2 regions of the Pseudomonas sp. 10S5 genome follow, and region 1 is predicted to be linked to the other one. Evidence: predicted binding sites of a transcription regulator. Region 1 holds the regulator's gene; the other holds the start of a gene.
What was found. The regulator sigma-54, encoded in region 1, starts transcription at its own class of promoters, with help from an activator protein. The targets are predictions, from matches to a motif close to ANTGGCATNNANNTTGCTNT.
Positions count from the first base shown of each region.

Region 2: glnA (glutamate--ammonia ligase) is a predicted target of sigma-54. The motif match lies at 3,557-3,576, and genes of this name have one in related genera.

Region 1 covers NZ_JASJVL010000024.1:38,945-47,471, forward strand. The annotation lists gene QN378_RS21110 (carbon-nitrogen hydrolase family protein) at 1-41, shown strand, start outside; gene tldD (metalloprotease TldD) at 44-1,483, shown strand; gene yjgA (ribosome biogenesis factor YjgA) at 1,531-2,052, opposite strand; gene pmbA (metalloprotease PmbA) at 2,160-3,506, shown strand; gene QN378_RS21130 (HPr family phosphocarrier protein) at 3,681-3,953, opposite strand; gene rapZ (RNase adapter RapZ) at 3,970-4,827, opposite strand; gene ptsN (PTS IIA-like nitrogen regulatory protein PtsN) at 4,830-5,294, opposite strand; gene hpf (ribosome hibernation-promoting factor, HPF/YfiA family) at 5,308-5,616, opposite strand; gene QN378_RS21150 (RNA polymerase factor sigma-54) at 5,696-7,186, opposite strand; gene lptB (LPS export ABC transporter ATP-binding protein) at 7,373-8,098, opposite strand; gene lptA (lipopolysaccharide transport periplasmic protein LptA) at 8,098-8,527, opposite strand, start outside.
Region 2 covers NZ_JASJVL010000008.1:84,335-92,861, reverse strand. The annotation lists gene typA (translational GTPase TypA) at 1-1,747, opposite strand, end outside; gene thiI (tRNA uracil 4-sulfurtransferase ThiI) at 1,888-3,342, opposite strand; gene glnA (glutamate--ammonia ligase) at 3,677-5,083, shown strand; gene QN378_RS10675 (DUF4124 domain-containing protein) at 5,288-5,809, shown strand; gene QN378_RS10670 (DUF4124 domain-containing protein) at 6,000-6,626, shown strand; gene glnL (nitrogen regulation protein NR(II)) at 6,906-7,991, shown strand; gene ntrC (nitrogen regulation protein NR(I)) at 7,988-8,527, shown strand, end outside.

The sequences.
Region 1 (8,527 bases):
TTTCGCAGGACGCCGTGCGGCCTGTGTATACCTCGGAGTGAATATGAGCGATTTGTCCTCTGTCAGCGAACACCTTTTAGCGCCTGGCGGTTTGAGCCTCGACAGCTTGCAGTCAGTGCTTGGCGAGCTGGCCGGACCTGGGATCGATGCGGCTGACCTGTATTTTCAGGGACAGATTTCCGAATCCTGGGCATTGGAAGACGGCATCGTCAAGGAAGGCAGTTTCAATCTCGATCAAGGCGTCGGTGTGCGGGCGCAATCGGGCGAGAAAACCGGTTTCGCCTACAGCAACACCATTACCCATGAAGCCTTGAGTCTGGCGGCGCGCGCCGCGCGTTCGATTTCGCGGGCTGGGCAAGAAGGCACGGTTCAGGCGTTTACTACGCAAGACGTAGCCCAGCTCTACGCGCCGGATAACCCGCTTGAAGTCATGAGCAGGGCAGAGAAGGTCGAACTGCTCAAGCGTGTCGATGTCGCTACGCGCGCATTGGATTCACGCATTCAGCAAGTCACAGTCAGCATGGCCGGCGTCTGGGAGCGCATTTTGGTGGCTTCCACCGACGGCAGCCTGGCAGCGGATGTACGCCCGCTTGTCCGGTTTAACGTCAGCGTTATTGTCGAGCAGAACGGTCGACGTGAACGCGGCGGTCATGGCGGTGGCGGGCGTACCGATTACCGTTATTTCCTGAGCGATGACCGTGCCATGGGTTATGCCCGCGAAGCGCTGCGCCAGGCATTGGTCAATCTGGAAGCAATTCCAGCACCTGCGGGCACCTTGCCAGTAGTGTTAGGGCCAGGATGGTCGGGCGTACTGCTACACGAAGCGGTCGGTCATGGTCTGGAAGGCGATTTCAACCGCAAGGGCAGCTCCGCTTACAGTGGGCGTATGGGTGAAATGGTTGCGTCCAATCTGTGCACGATCGTCGATGATGGTACGTTGGCCGGCCGTCGAGGTTCGCTGTCGGTGGACGATGAAGGCACACCGACGCAATGCACAACGCTGATTGAAAACGGTGTGCTCAAGGGCTACATGCAGGACAAGCTCAATGCACGGCTGATGGGCGTGGCCCGGACCGGCAATGGTCGTCGTGAGTCCTATGCGCACTTGCCGATGCCGCGCATGACCAATACCTACATGCTGGCCGGACAGAGTGACCCTGCCGAAATCATCGCCTCGGTAAAACGCGGCATCTACTGCGCCAACTTGGGCGGCGGACAGGTGGATATCACTAGCGGTAAATTCGTTTTTTCCACCAGCGAAGCGTATTTGATTGAAGACGGCAAGATCACAGCACCGGTCAAAGGCGCGACCTTGATCGGGAACGGGCCGGAAGCTATGAGTCGAGTGTCGATGGTCGGTAACGATTTGTCGCTGGATAGCGGTGTAGGCACCTGCGGTAAAGACGGTCAGTCCTTACCGGTGGGCGTGGGTCAGCCAACCTTGAAGATCGACGCGATCACGGTAGGGGGGACAGGCGGTTGAACGCGATCCGGGGTTGGGTGGAGAACCACCCAACCCCGGATCAGGGACTAGCGCAGACCGCGATGGGTCTCGTCGAGCTCACGGATGTACTTGAACAATTTGCGGCTGGCAGCCGGCGGCTTGTTTTGCGCGAGCTCATGTTGAGCCTGACGAATGAAGGAGCGCAGTTGCTGACGATCTGCTTGCGGATAGTCACCGACAAATTTTTCTATCACCTCGTCGGTGCCAACAAGCAAGCGATCACGCCAGCGTTCCAGGCCGTGAAAGCGTTCGTTGTATTGGCGAGTGGAGGCATCCAGCTGATCGAGCAATACCAGGATGGCGTCAAGGTCTTGATCGCGCATCAATTTGCCGATGAACAGGATATGCCGTTTGCGCGCAATGTTTGCCGTGTGCTTGGGCGCTTCAGCCAGAGCCCGGCGCAGGGCGTCGGTCAGGGGCAGCTTAGCCAGCAGGTCAGGCTTGAGTGTGGTCAGGCGCTCGCCCATGTCAACCAGAGCATGTAGCTCGCGTTTGACCTGAGTTTTGCTTTTACCCTCGTCGAGGGAGTCGTCGTAAGAATCAACCATGGGGGCAGTCCGCTAATAATCGCCGCCATGATAACCAGTCGGGGGCCGCTTGTCCGGCCCGCTCGGTATTCGGTCTATACCGAAAGCAGAATTTGATGGAGAAAGTCATGAGTGAATCTCAAAGCGTCGGCCCACAAGCCTTGCCGGCACTGCAAGACCAAGTCGAGCAAATTCTTGCTGAAGCCAAGCGTCAAGGCGCTAGCGCCTGTGAAGTGGCGGTGTCACTGGAGCAAGGTTTGTCGACGTCGGTTCGGCAACGTGAAGTTGAAACTGTCGAATTTAATCGCGACCAAGGGTTTGGTATTACTTTGTACGTAGGGCAACGCAAAGGCTCTGCGAGCACTTCGGCCAGCGGCGCTGATGCCATTCGCGAAACAGTGGCTGCGGCGCTAGCCATCGCCAAGCATACGTCCGAAGACGAAAGCTCGGGCCTTGCCGACGCCGCGTTGATGGCTAAAGATCTGCAGGATTTCGACCTGTTCCACGCTTGGGACATAACCCCGGAACAGGCGATTGAGCGTGCTTTGATCTGTGAAGCCGCAGCCTTCGACGCCGACAGCCGCATCAAGAACGCCGACGGTACAACGCTCAACACTCATCAAGGCTGCCGTGTTTATGGCAACAGTCATGGCTTTATCGGTAGTTCCGCTTCGACCCGTCATAGCCTGAGCTGCGTCATGATTGCCGAAGGTGACGGCCAGATGCAGCGTGATTATTGGTATGACGTGAGTCGCCAGGGTGAATTGTTGGCAGATGCCCAGAGCATTGGCCGACGTGCCGCGCAGCGTGCCGCTAGCCGTTTGGGCGCACGTCCGGTCCCAACGTGCGAAGTGCCTGTATTGTTTTCAGCAGAATTGGCTGGTGGCCTTTTCGGACACTTTTTGGCGGCCATCTCAGGCGGCAACTTGTACCGCAAGTCGTCATTTCTCGAAGGCGCGATGGGCCAACGGCTATTTCCAGAATGGCTAACCCTCGACGAGCGGCCTCATCTAATGCGCGCCATGGGCAGTTCTGCGTTCGATGGGGATGGCCTTGCGACTTACGCAAAGCCGTTCGTGGAGAATGGTGATCTGGTGTCCTACGTGCTGGGAACCTATTCCGGGCGCAAGCTGGGCTTGCCGAGTACCGCAAACTCAGGTGGCGTGCACAACCTGTTTGTTACTCATGGTGTAGAAGATCAGGCTGCATTATTGCGTCGCATGGGGCGCGGCTTGTTGGTCACCGAGTTGATGGGCAGCGGCTTGAACATGGTGACGGGCGATTACTCCCGTGGTGCGGCGGGTTTTTGGGTTGAGAACGGTGAGATTCAGTTCCCTGTCCAAGAGGTCACCATTGCCAGCAACCTGCGAGACATGTTCAAGCAAATCGTTGCTATTGGCAGCGATCTTGAACTGCGCAGTAATATTCGTACGGGTTCGGTATTGATCGAGCGGATGATGGTTGCAGGTAGCTAAACCATCGAATGACGCTGAATATCTGTAGGAGCCGCCCTTTAGCTCCTACAGACAAAAAGGCCGGTGCGGTGCGAACTTATTTGCGAAGGTCCGATTATGATTATCTGAACGTCGCAACCTCGTTTCCCGAACACGCTCAGTCTCACGCAGATCCCGTTGAATTATCGGCTCAGCTCACTCGCCTTCATCAAACCGGTTATTGATCAGCTCAATCAAACCGTCTAAAGCTGCCTGTTCGTCGTCACCTTCAGTGTGCAGATGGATATCAGTGCCTTTGCCCGCAGCTAGCATCATGACGGCCATGATGCTTTTGCCGTCGACCATGCTTTCGGCTGTGCGGCCGACTCTGATCTGACAGGGAAAACGTCCGGCAACCCCGACGAATTTCGCCGCAGCACGTGCATGCAGCCCAAGCTTGTTGATAATGGTAATTTGATGAACGGGCATCGCGATAGAAGTCCTATCAGTTGAGGTCGCGGTGGCGAACCTGAACATTCTTGAGGGATTGCTGCAACACCCGACCCAAACGTTCGGTCAGATAGACGGAACGGTGGTGCCCGCCGGTGCAGCCAATGGCAATTGTGACGTAAGCTCGGCTGCTGGCGGCAAAGCGAGGCAACCATTTGTTCAAATACGTGTAAATATCCTGGAACATCTCTTCGACATCAGGCTGGGCGGCCAAATACTCAGCAACGGGTTGATCCAGGCCTGATTGCTCGCGCAGCTCTGTTTTCCAATAGGGATTTGGCAGGCAGCGCACGTCGAACACCAGATCGGCATCTACGGGCATGCCGCGCTTGAAACCAAACGACTCTATCAAAAATGCGGTACCGGGCTCTGGTTTGTTTAATAAGCGCAGCTTGATCGTATCGCGTAGCTGATAAAGATTGAGCTGCGTGGTATTAATCTTCAGGTCAGCCAAATCTATGATGGGCCCGAGCAGGGAGCTTTCATCGCGTATTGCTTCAGCCAGCGAGCGATTGGCGCTGCTTAGCGGATGGCGGCGACGCGTTTCCGAGAAGCGCTTGAGCAGGGTCTCTTCGTCTGCGTCCAGGTACAGCACATCGCATTGAATATGTCGATTGCGCAGTTCCTCAAGTAGCTGAGGAAAGCGGAATAGATGACTAGGGAGGTTGCGCGCGTCAATTGAAACGGCTACGAGTGGTTCGGCCAGTTCAGTATGAACAAGAGCACGATCAGCCAATTCTGGAAGCAAGCCGGCGGGCAGATTGTCGATGCAATAAAAGCCGTTATCTTCTAGCACATTGAGTGCGGTGCTCTTGCCGGAGCCGGATCGGCCACTGACGATGATCATTCGCATGATTAATGTCCGTTCTGTACGTCCAGGACCACCTGGTAGAGAGCCTCGCTGCTTTTCGCCCCACGCAGTCGGTCACGCACGTCCCTGCGGTCTAGCATGCTGGCAATTTGTCGCAGTAGTTCGAGGTGGGCGTCTGTGGCAGCTTCGGGAACAAGCAAAACAAATAGCAGATCGACTGGAGCGCCATCAATGGCGTCGTAATCAATCGGAGCGTCCAGATGAATCAAGGCGCTGATAGGTTCGCTGCAGCCGTTTAAGCGGCAATGAGGGATAGCGATACCGTTGCCAAAACCTGTCGACCCCAGTTTTTCGCGAGCGGTGAGCTTCTCGAAGATATCGTGCGAATTCAGTCCCGGCAGTTCATGGCCGATCAGATTGGCAACTTGCCTGAGCGCTTTTTCTTTGCTGCCGCCCGGCACGTTCACAATGGAACGGCCGGGGGTCAGGATATTTTCAAGTCGGATCATGAGTTGGGAGTGTTTAGCGAGCTGTCGCACCTTTAAGGATGTTCTGCTGCTTTTCCTTATGCTTGAGCAATTGTCTATCGAGCTTGTCAGTAAGTAGATCGATGGCCGCATACATGTCGTCATGTTCTGCGTTAGCGACTACCTCCCCACCGTGGATGTGCAGCGTGGCTTCGATCTTCTGTTTCAGTTTCTCGACCGCCATTGTTACCTGCACATTTGTAATCTTGTCAAAATGCCCCTCTAGTTTTTTGAGTTTCAGCTCAATGTATTCACGCAGGGGCTTTGTTACTTCTAGCTGATGTCCACTGATGTTGACTTGCATACAGCGTCTCCTTCGTTGCCAGTGCATAAAGAGGCAGGCTAAATACCTGCCACTGGAACGCTATGGCTTCAGGTCCTTATCACATCAATCGCTTGCGCTCGCTCGAAGGCGCGATCCCTAATGATTCACGGTATTTGGCGACCGTGCGACGGGCTACCTGAATGCCTTGTGCTTCCAGTAAACCAGCGATCTTGCTGTCACTCAACGGCTTTTTCTGATTTTCCGCCGCAACTAGTTTTTTGATGATCGCGCGAATGGCCGTAGACGAACACTCGCCGCCCTCCGAGGTGCTTACGTGACTTGAAAAGAAATATTTCAGTTCGTAAATGCCGCGGGGGGTGTGCATGAATTTTTGGGTGGTCACCCGTGAAATTGTCGACTCATGCATGCCGACCGCTTCTGCTATGTCATGCAGGACCAATGGCTTCATTGCTTCGTCGCCGTATTCAAGGAACCCACGCTGATGTTCGACGATCTGTGTTGCAACTTTCATCAGGGTTTCATTACGGCTTTGTAGGCTCTTGATGAACCAGCGGGCTTCTTGCAGCTGATTGCGCATGAACGTGTTGTCGGCGCTGGTATCGGCCCGGCGCACGAAGCCAGCGTACTGAGGGTTGACCCGAAGGCGTGGAACTGACTCTTGATTGAGCTCCACCAACCAGCGTTCGTTATCTTTGCGCACTATCACATCGGGCACGACGTATTCGGCTTCAGCAGATTCGATTTGCGAGCCTGGTCGTGGGTTAAGGCTCTGCACCAGTTCGATCACCTGGCGCAGCTCATCTTCCTTGAGCTTCATACGGCGCATTAATTGGCTGTAATCTCGGCTCCCCAGTAGGTCGATGTAATCGCATACCAAGCGTTGTGCTTCTGCTAGCCAGCGAGTTTTCGGGGCTAACTGGCGCAACTGAAGTGACAAACATTCACTCAGATTGCGAGCCCCGATCCCGGCGGGCTCGAACTGTTGGATGCGGTGCAGCACCGCTTCTATCTCATCCAGTTCGACGTCCATCTCAGGATCGAAAGCGTCGAGAATTTCCTCAAGTGATTCGTCCAGATAACCCTGATTGTTAATACAGTCGATCAGCGTTACTGCGATCAGTCGATCAGTGTCGGACATCGGTGCCAGGTTGAGCTGCCACAACAGATGGCTTTGCAGGCTCTCGCCAACTGAGGTGCGCGTGGTGAAATCCCATTCGTCATCATCGTTGCTCGGCAGGCTGCTGGCGCTGGACTGATAAACGTCGTCCCACGCGGTATCAACGGGCAACTCGTTGGGCGTTCGCTCGCTCCAGTCACCTTCTTCCAGGTTGTCCACCGTGGGGGCAGATTCCTGATAGGTCGGTTCCTGAATGTCGGGGTTAGGTTTTTCTACACTATCGGCCACTGGATCGGCGTTGTCGAAGTCGTCGCCTTCTTCCTGACGTTCCAGCATAGGATTGGACTCCAACGCTTCCTGGATCTCTTGTTGAAGGTCCAGGGTCGACAGTTGGAGTAGACGGATAGCCTGTTGCAGCTGAGGTGTCATCGTCAGCTGCTGGCCCATTCTCAGGACTAGCGATGGTTTCATGGCAGGGGCTTAACACCTTATTCGCCGGCGCTCATGCGCCATCCACTACAGGGCGCCGGAGCGCCAACTTAAGCAAATTATATGCCTGAAACTTAAGTGTTTGCCTAGAGTCCGCTGGAAATTAAAATGCTTGCCAGCGCGAAATTCTAGCGTCTGTCGCCTATGAAGAGCGATATACCGCAGACCTTACAGGCGGAATTCATGGCCGAGGTAAACCTCTTTAACCAATTGGTTGGCCAGAATGGTTTCTGAATCACCTTCAGCGATCAGTTGTCCATCGTTGACGATATAGGCAGTCTCACAAATATCCAAGGTATCGCGAACATTATGGTCGGTGATCAAAACGCCAATTCCCTTGGCCTTCAAGTGGTAGATGATTTGCTTTATATCGCCTACTGAAATCGGGTCGACGCCTGCAAAAGGCTCATCCAGCAAAATAAACTTGGGTGAAGTCGCCAAGGCGCGTGCAATTTCCACACGACGGCGTTCGCCGCCTGACAGGCTCATGCCCAAGTTGTCGCGGATATGGCTGATATGGAATTCTTGCAGCAGGCTTTCAAGCTCTTTGCGACGTGCCGCGCGATCTAGTTCTTTGCGGGTCTCTAGTATCGCCATAATGTTATCAGCAACAGACAGCTTGCGAAAAATGGAGGCTTCCTGCGGTAAGTAGCCGATTCCGGCCCGCGCACGACCGTGCATTGGCTGGTGGCTGACGTCCAGATCGTCAATCAATACACGACCCTGATCAGCCTGTACCAGCCCTACAATCATATAAAAGCAGGTTGTTTTTCCTGCGCCGTTAGGGCCAAGCAGTCCGACGATCTGACCGCTGTCGATAGACAAGCTGACATCGCGTACGACCTGCCGACCCTTGTAGGATTTAGCCAGGTGTTGGGCTTTCAGCGTCGCCATTAAGGGGCCTTCTGCGCGTCGGGTTTGCTTTTTGGCTGAATGACCATATCGATCCGCGGACGCGGAGCGGTCAATTTAGTGCCGTTTGCACGACCGGCGTTAACGATCTGCCTCACCGTGTCGTAGATGATTTTTTCACCTTCAGAGGTGTTGCCGTCGTTAATAACCTTGGCTTTGTCGATCAGCACAATTTTATTATCCAGGGCAAAGTACTGAATAGTTACACCGTACGCCTGAACTATCGGTTTGTTCACGTCAGGTTTCTGTTCGTAGTAAGCAAGGTTGCCTACGGAGGTAAATACGTTGATTTCACCTGTTGGTGTACGGGTGATAGTCACAGTATTGCCGGTGATTTTCATGGTGCCTTGGGTGATGATGACGTTGCCTTTGTAAGTGGCAATGCCTTGCTTGTCATCGAGTTGCGCGTCG
Region 2 (8,527 bases), on a different contig from region 1:
TTGGAGTCACTTCGCAGAGTTCGTCTTCTTGAACGAATTCCAGCGCTTGTTCCAGAGTGAAACGGATAGGCGGAACCAAAGCGATGGTTTCGTCTTTACCGGAAGCTCGCATGTTGTCGAGCTTCTTGCCTTTGGTTGGGTTAACGCCCAGGTCGTTGTCGCGGCTGTTGATGCCGACGATTTGGCCTTCGTACACGTCTTCGCCGTGACCCAGGAACAGCTTGCCACGCGCTTGAAGAGTTTCCAGCGAGTAGGTCAATGCTTTACCGGTAGCAACCGAAACCAGAACGCCATTCTGACGACCGGACATGTCGCCCGACTTCATCACGTCGTAACGGTCGAAAATGCTGGTCAGAATGCCGGCGCCTGAAGTCAGGGTCAGGAATTCGTTACGGAAGCCGATCAAACCACGAGCCGGGATGTTGTATTCAAGGCGAACACGGCCCTTGCCATCCGGAACCATGTTGGTCAGGTCGCCTTTACGGATACCGATTTGTTCCATGATCGCGCCTTGGGAATCTTCTGGCAGATCGATGGTGACGTTTTCGTAGGGTTCGTGCTTAACGCCGTCAACCATGCGGATGATCACTTCCGGACGACCAACACCCATTTCGAAGCCTTCGCGACGCATGGTTTCGATCAGTACCGAGAGGTGCAGCTCACCACGGCCAGACACTTTGAACTTGTCGGCAGAGTCGCCTTCTTCAACGCGCAGAGCAACGTTGAACAACAATTCCTTGTCCAGACGTTCCTTGATGTTACGGCTGGTGACGAACTTGCCTTCTTTACCACAGAAAGGCGAATCGTTTACCTGGAAGGTCATCGAAACAGTAGGTTCGTCAACGGTCAGCGGCTTCATCGCTTCAACATTCAGTGGGTCGCACAGAGTGTCAGAGATGAACAACTGGTCGAAGCCGCTGATGCAGACGATGTCGCCGGCAGCTGCTTCTTCAACGTCAACGCGGTGCAGACCGTGGTGACCCATCAGTTTCAGGATACGGCCGTTGCGGCGCTTGCCATCAGCGTCAATCGCAACAACCTGGGTGTTCGGCTTGACGCGACCACGAGCGATACGGCCAACACCGATGACGCCCAGGAAGCTGTTGTAATCCAGTGCCGAGATTTGCATCTGGAACGGACCATCACGGTCAACCTGTGGAGCAGGAACGTGATCGACAACAGCCTGGTACAACGGCGTCATGTCGTCAGCCATCTCGTTGTAGTCGAGACCGGCAATACCGTTCAAGGCAGAGGCGTAGATGACTTTAAAGTCCAGTTGCTCTTCGGTAGCGCCCAGGTTGTCGAACAGGTCGAAGATTTGATCCAGAACCCAGTCCGGACGCGCGCCTGGACGGTCAACCTTGTTGATAACCACGATTGGACGCAGGCCGGCTTCGAAAGCCTTTTTAGTCACGAAACGGGTTTGCGGCATAGGGCCGTCTTGAGCATCGACCAACAGCAGAACGGAGTCGACCATCGACATTACACGTTCTACTTCGCCACCGAAGTCGGCGTGGCCTGGTGTGTCCACGATGTTGATGTGGTAGCCATTCCAGTTGATCGCGGTGTTTTTCGCGAGAATGGTAATACCGCGTTCTTTCTCCTGGTCGTTGGAGTCCATCACGCGTTCGTCGTTGAGCTCGTTGCGTTCCAGGGTGCCGGATTGACGCAAGAGTTTGTCTACCAGGGTGGTTTTACCATGGTCAACGTGAGCAATGATGGCGATGTTGCGTAGATTTTCGATCACTTGTGTATCTCGATCAGAGGATTCGGTCAGCTGACTAAGTGTAGGCAGCTATTACAGTAGAGTCGGCCTAAGCCGTTACGGCTGGACGACTGGCGTCGGGGGGCCGGTGACGCAAGCCACAGGCAAACAGCCCCGGGCACTTAGCTCGGTCGATAAACGCGCACATTGGCATGCCCCTCACTGAGCAAATGATGAGCATGCAGGCGACTCATGACGCCTTTGTCGCAATACAGCAGGTACTGGCGCGTGTAATCCAGTTCCTTGAAACGGCTGTTCAATGCATAGAACGGCAGTGTTTGTATCTCAATGCCAGACAATTCCAGCGGCTGGTCTTCCTGAACATCCGGGTGACGGATGTCGATAACGACCTGACCGGCCAGTGCTTGACTGACTTCTTCTATGTCGACACTTTGGCTCAACTCGTCGATTACTCGATCAATTGTTACCAGTTTTGCTCGCTCAAGCGCTCGCTCGAGAATGGCCATGTCGAACTGTTGTTCTTCGTATTCAACGCGGTTGCGCTTGGCGTTGGTCTTGGGGTTAATCGAAATCACCCCGCAATATTCAGGCATGTGCTTGGCGAAATCGGCAGTCCCGATCTCGTTAGCCTGATCGATGATGTCTTGCTTGTGACTGGCGATCAGCGGGCGCAATACCAACTTGTCAGTCGCAGCATCGATGAGTGACAGGTTCGGCAGCGTTTGGCTGGCAACCTGGGAAATAGCTTCACCGGTGACCAACACGTCGATTTCAAGCCGATCCGCAATAGAAGACGCAGCGCGCAACATCATACGCTTCAAAACCACGCCCATATGACTGTTATCGACTTTCTCGAGAATTTCTCCGAGAACTTCTTCGAATGGGACGCTGACAAACAGCACCCTTTGCGAGCTGCCGTACTTCTTCCAGAGAAAATGAGCGACTTCCATCACGCCCAGTTCGTGAGCGCGACCGCCGAGATTGAAGAAGCAAAAGTGGCTCATGAGCCCGCGGCGCATGATCTGGTAAGCCGCCACCGTCGAATCGAAACCACCGGACATCAACACCAGGGTCTGTTCAAGGGCGCCTAGCGGATAACCGCCGATGCTGTTGTGCTGACTATGAATAACAAATAACCGTTGGTCGCGAATTTCCATTCGCACTTCAATATCAGGTGCTTTCAAGGAGATTCCGGCAGCGCCGCATTGCTGGCGAAGCTGGCTACCGACGTATCTTTCGACATCCATGGAGCTGAACGTGTGGCGACCAGCACGCTTGCACCGGACCGAAAACACTTTACCTGCCAAAGCGGCGCCGAAATGCTCCTTGCACTTGGCGAGAATGTCGTCCATGTCACCAAGCGGGTATTCTGCGACCTGCAAGAAATGCGCGATGCCCGGCATGCAGCTCAGACGCACAGTCATCTCATGCAAGGCTTTGGGCTCGCTGACCTTGGTCTCGACCTCAAGATTGTCCCACACGCCGACCACCACCAATTCCGGGTCCAAATCACGGAGCACGGTACGGATGTTCTTGGCCAACTGGCGGATGAATTGCTTGCGCACCGGCCGGCTTTTGATAGTGATCTCGGGGAAGACTTTTACGATTAGTTTCATGTATACAGCGCGCGAGGTGCCAGCCGAAAAAGTGGGGGCAGAATTATAGCGGAAATTGTTCAACGTTTAACCAGTTATTCTGAACACTACACTGCGCGCACCAAAAAAGATCGCTGCCCGAAATTAGGGCATCATAATGACGCATCAAATATTTCAAATATCAGCTTTAATGGCGTGAGTGCCTGAGTTTCAAGCAAAAAACCCAACTCGGGGCACTGGCATGCAATTTGCTCCCTTGTGAGGCAGGCTGCCTTGGCCGATATTCGCGCCCGGCATCACCCAAATTTCGAAGGGCCAAACCACTACCCTGGCCCGAAGCCACCCGGAGGACACTATGTCGAAGTCGGTTCAACTCATAAAAGATCATGACGTCAAATGGATTGATCTGCGCTTCACGGACACCAAAGGCATTCAGCACCATGTGACCATGCCGGCTCGCGATGCGCTGGACGAAGATTTCTTTGAAATCGGCAAAATGTTCGACGGCTCCTCGATTGCTGGCTGGAAAGGCATTGAAGCATCAGACATGATCCTCATGCCAGATGACAGCACGGCCGTGCTTGACCCGTTCACCGAAGACCCAACCATTATCCTGGTTTGCGACATCATCGAACCTTCGACCATGCAAGGCTATGACCGCGACCCACGCGCCATCGCTCACCGTGCCGAGGAATACTTGAAGTCCACTGGCATCGGCGACACTGTTTTCGTCGGTCCAGAGCCAGAGTTCTTCATCTTCGACTCAGTAAAATTCAAATCCGACATCTCCGGCTCCATGTTCAAAATTTACTCCGAACAAGGTTCATGGATGTCCGACCAGGATATCGAAGGCGGCAACAAAGGCCATCGGCCAGGTGTCAAAGGCGGCTATTTTCCAGTACCTCCGTTCGACCATGACCACGAAATCCGCACTTCCATGTGTAATGCAATGGAAGAAATGGGCTTGGTCATCGAAGTTCATCACCACGAAGTGGCAACGGCTGGCCAGAATGAAATCGGCGTTAAATTCAACACCTTGGTGAAGAAAGCTGACGAAGTTCAGACCCTGAAATATTGCGTGCACAACGTCGCGGATGCTTACGGTCGTACCGCTACCTTTATGCCGAAGCCTCTTTATGGCGATAACGGTTCAGGCATGCACGTGCACCTGTCCATCGCCAAAGATGGTAAGAATACTTTCGCTGGCGAAGGTTATGCCGGTTTGTCTGACACCGCCCTGTTCTTCATCGGCGGCATCATCAAGCACGGTAAAGCACTGAACGGCTTCACCAACCCTTCGACCAACTCGTACAAGCGTCTGGTCCCAGGTTTCGAAGCACCGGTAATGTTGGCCTACTCGGCACGTAACCGCTCCGCTTCGATCCGTATTCCTTACGTGTCCAGCCCTAAAGCTCGCCGTATCGAAGCACGCTTCCCGGATCCAGCAGCCAACCCGTACCTAGCGTTCGCAGCACTGCTGATGGCTGGCCTGGACGGCATCCAGAACAAAATCCACCCTGGCGACGCTGCTGACAAAAACCTGTATGACCTGCCGCCTGAAGAAGCGAAAGAGATTCCACAGGTTTGCGGTAGCTTGAAAGAAGCCCTGGAAGAGTTGGACAAAGGTCGTGCGTTCTTGACCAAAGGCGGCGTATTCAGCGACGACTTCATCGACGCTTACATCGGCCTGAAAAGCGAAGAAGAAATCAAAGTACGCACATTCGTACACCCACTGGAATATGAGCTGTATTACAGCTGCTAATCCAGGTACGTCAGCTGCTTTGATGCATAAGAGGCCTCCTTCGGGAGGCCTTTTTTGTGGTTGTCTATAATTTGTCTCATTACCAATGCATCACATGGCCTATCTAAACCGATTGTGTTCTATGCTGGCCCGCCAACCTAACGGCGCCGGCTTCCACTTACGGCCTTTGGCAGCGCTTGAATTGAACGCGCTTTTGGAGTTTCCATGCGTCGAAGCCTTATCTATCTGCTGCTATTGGTAACCTTGCCTGCGGTTGCGCAGATTTATAAATACACCGATGCCAATGGCAACCCCGCCTACAGCAATCAGCCGCCCAACGGCACACCTAGTCAAACCGTGGACTTACCACCGCTTAATACCGTTGATGCTAAAAAGCTGACTGAGCAGAACAATGATCCGACTTCGGGGCAAAAAATTCAGCCATCAAGTGCCTACAGCCTGCTGGAACTGACCAACCTGCCCACCGACGAGGCATTGCGCGCCAACAACGGCACGTTCAGCGTTGGCGTGGCCATTCAACCGCGCTTACAGCCTGGACACCTGTTGCAGATGGTCGTCGACGGCATGAACTACGGCCAAGCCACTAATGTGCCGCGCCTGCAAGTAGTGAACTTGGAGCGTGGCGAGCACAGCTTGGCCGTACGCGTTATGAGTGGAGACAGAATTATTCAGCAAAGCTCAACCGTCACGACGACGGTGCAGCGAGTTCATCTTGGGAAACCCTGAAGTGTTGTCAGCCAATGAGACGCCGCGCTTTCGCACAATAAACACATTACCTGAAGGAGTGCGCTTGCCCGCGACCGGCTACGCAGCAGCCGTAAAATCAGTAGCTCAATCGTGCAGTGGCATCCGAAGCTCATTGGTAAAGCTTGACGCTTCATCGCGGGCAAGCGCTGTCCTACTCAGCTATTTTTTGATTCAACGGTTTATCTGTTGCCTGGTTGGAGGGCTACTGATTGCATTGACGGCCAGCGCTGACGTTTATACCTACGTCGACGCGCAGGGAAACCGAGTATTCACCGACCAGCCCCACAGCGGCGCTCATCGGGTCGATATTCCCCCCAGCAACACCATGACCGGCACCCTCTCGCCCCGCAAAGACGCGAAAACCAGGCCCGCCACTGCAAAACCGCGGCCTTTGTTTCATTACCAATTAGTGCGAATTTTGGTGCCCGAGCCCGACGCCACTGTGCGCAACATGGCCGGTGAATTGATCGTTAGCGTCAACAACGACCCCGACCTGCAACCAGGGCACTTATACCGTCTACTGCTGGACGGAAAACCTATTGCCGAAGCGGGCCGAAGCCCGGTATTTCCACTGACCAATATTGACCGAGGTACCCATTTACTGGCTGTCGAGATTCTCGATGAAACCGGGCGTATGCTCGAACGTACACCGAGCCAGGAATTTCATATGCTGCGCATCACGCTGGCGCAAAAGCGCCAAGCGCAACCCTGCACAAATGAAGACTATGGGGTTAGGCCCGAATGCCCGCTTGCAGACAAGCCCCCAGAAAAAAGTAGTTTTCTGCCGTTCTTATGAGCATGCGAATAGGTGACGCTCTTTATTGGTGCAAATATTTCTAAACTCGCTGGTATCGTTACCCACTTTGGTTCGCAAACAACCGAGAATTACCCTTCCGGCGGACCCGCTGTCCGAAAAAAGCTCGATTTTGCGAATTAAACGCTTCTTTTCGGAGCTTGGTTTGGTTTTTGCTACTTCCCGATAACCAAGCACCGTATCAGCAGGATGCCCAATCGCGGCAAGGCTAGACTAGGGCCGCGCCGGCTGAAATGTGCCAAAAGAGGTCAACGAGAATTTATGACTATCAGTGATGCGCTGCACCGGCTGTTACTCGATAACCTGACAACTGCAACTATTCTGCTCAACGCCGACTTGCGACTTGAGTACATGAATCCCGCAGCGGAAATGCTGTTGGCAATAAGCGGTCAACGCAGCCACGGGCAATTTATCAGTGAGTTATTTACCGAATCCGTAGAAGCGTTGAATTCTTTGCGTCAAGCCGTGGAACAGGCTCACCCGTTTACTAAGCGCGAAGCGATGCTAACGGCGCTCACCGGTCAAACGCTCACCGTCGATTACACCGTCACGCCAATTCTGAACCAAAATGAGACCTTGCTCCTGCTGGAGGTGCATCCGCGTGATCGCTTGCTGCGTATCACCAAGGAAGAAGCCCAGCTGTCCAAGCAGGAAACCACTAAAATGTTAGTGCGTGGGTTAGCTCATGAAATCAAAAATCCCCTCGGTGGGATTCGCGGGGCCGCACAACTGCTGGCGCGCGAACTGCCCGAAGAGAGCCTTAAGGATTACACCAACGTCATCATCGAAGAGGCCGACCGGCTGCGCAATCTGGTCGACCGCATGCTGGGTTCAAACAAGATGCTATCGCTGACCATGACCAATGTGCATGAAGTGCTCGAACGCGTTTGCAGCTTGGTGGAAGCCGAAAGCCAAGGCTGCATCACTCTGGTACGCGATTACGACCCAAGCATTCCTGACGTATTGATCGACCGTGAGCAAATGATTCAGGCCGTGCTCAATATAGTTCGCAACGCCATGCAAGCGATAAGCGGCCAGAATGAGTTGCGCCTGGGGCGGATCAGCTTGCGTACGCGAGCTTTACGTCAATTCACCATAGGCCATGTGCGCCATCGGTTAGTGACCAAGGTCGAAATTATCGACAACGGCCCAGGCATCCCAGCCGACCTGCAGGAGACCATTTTTTACCCAATGGTCAGCGGCCGCCCCGGTGGTACCGGGCTTGGCCTCGCAATTACCCAGAACATTATTAGCCAGCATCAGGGACTGATTGAGTGCGACAGCCATCCTGGCCACACCACTTTCTCGATCTTTCTGCCGCTGGAACAAGGAGCAGCGTCGTCATGAGCCGTAGTGAAACTGTCTGGATCGTCGATGACGACCGTTCTATCCGTTGGGTTTTGGAAAAAGCGCTGCAGCAAGAAGGCATGACCACCCAAAGTTTCGATAGCGCCGACGGCGTCATGAGCCGCCTGGCGCGTCAACAACCGGACGTGATCATTTCAGATATCCGCATGCCGGGTGCCAGCGGTCTTGAGTTGCTAGCTCGAATTCGCGAACAACACCCGCGCTTGCCGGTAATCATCATGACCGCTCATTCAGACCTGGACAGCGCCGTGGCGTCATATCAGGGCGGTGCGTTCGAATACCTGCCTAAGCCGTTTGACGTTGATGAGGCTGTGTCGCTGGTCAAGCGCGCCAATCAGCACGCTCAAGAACAGCAAGGTATGGAAGTCGTGCCCGCGCTGACCCGCACCCCGGAAATCATTGGCGAAGCGCCAGCGATGCAGGAAGTGTTTCGCGCCATCGGTCGCCTGAGTCACTCCAATATCACCGTGTTAATCAATGGCGAATCAGGCACCGGTAAAGAACTGGTTGCCCAC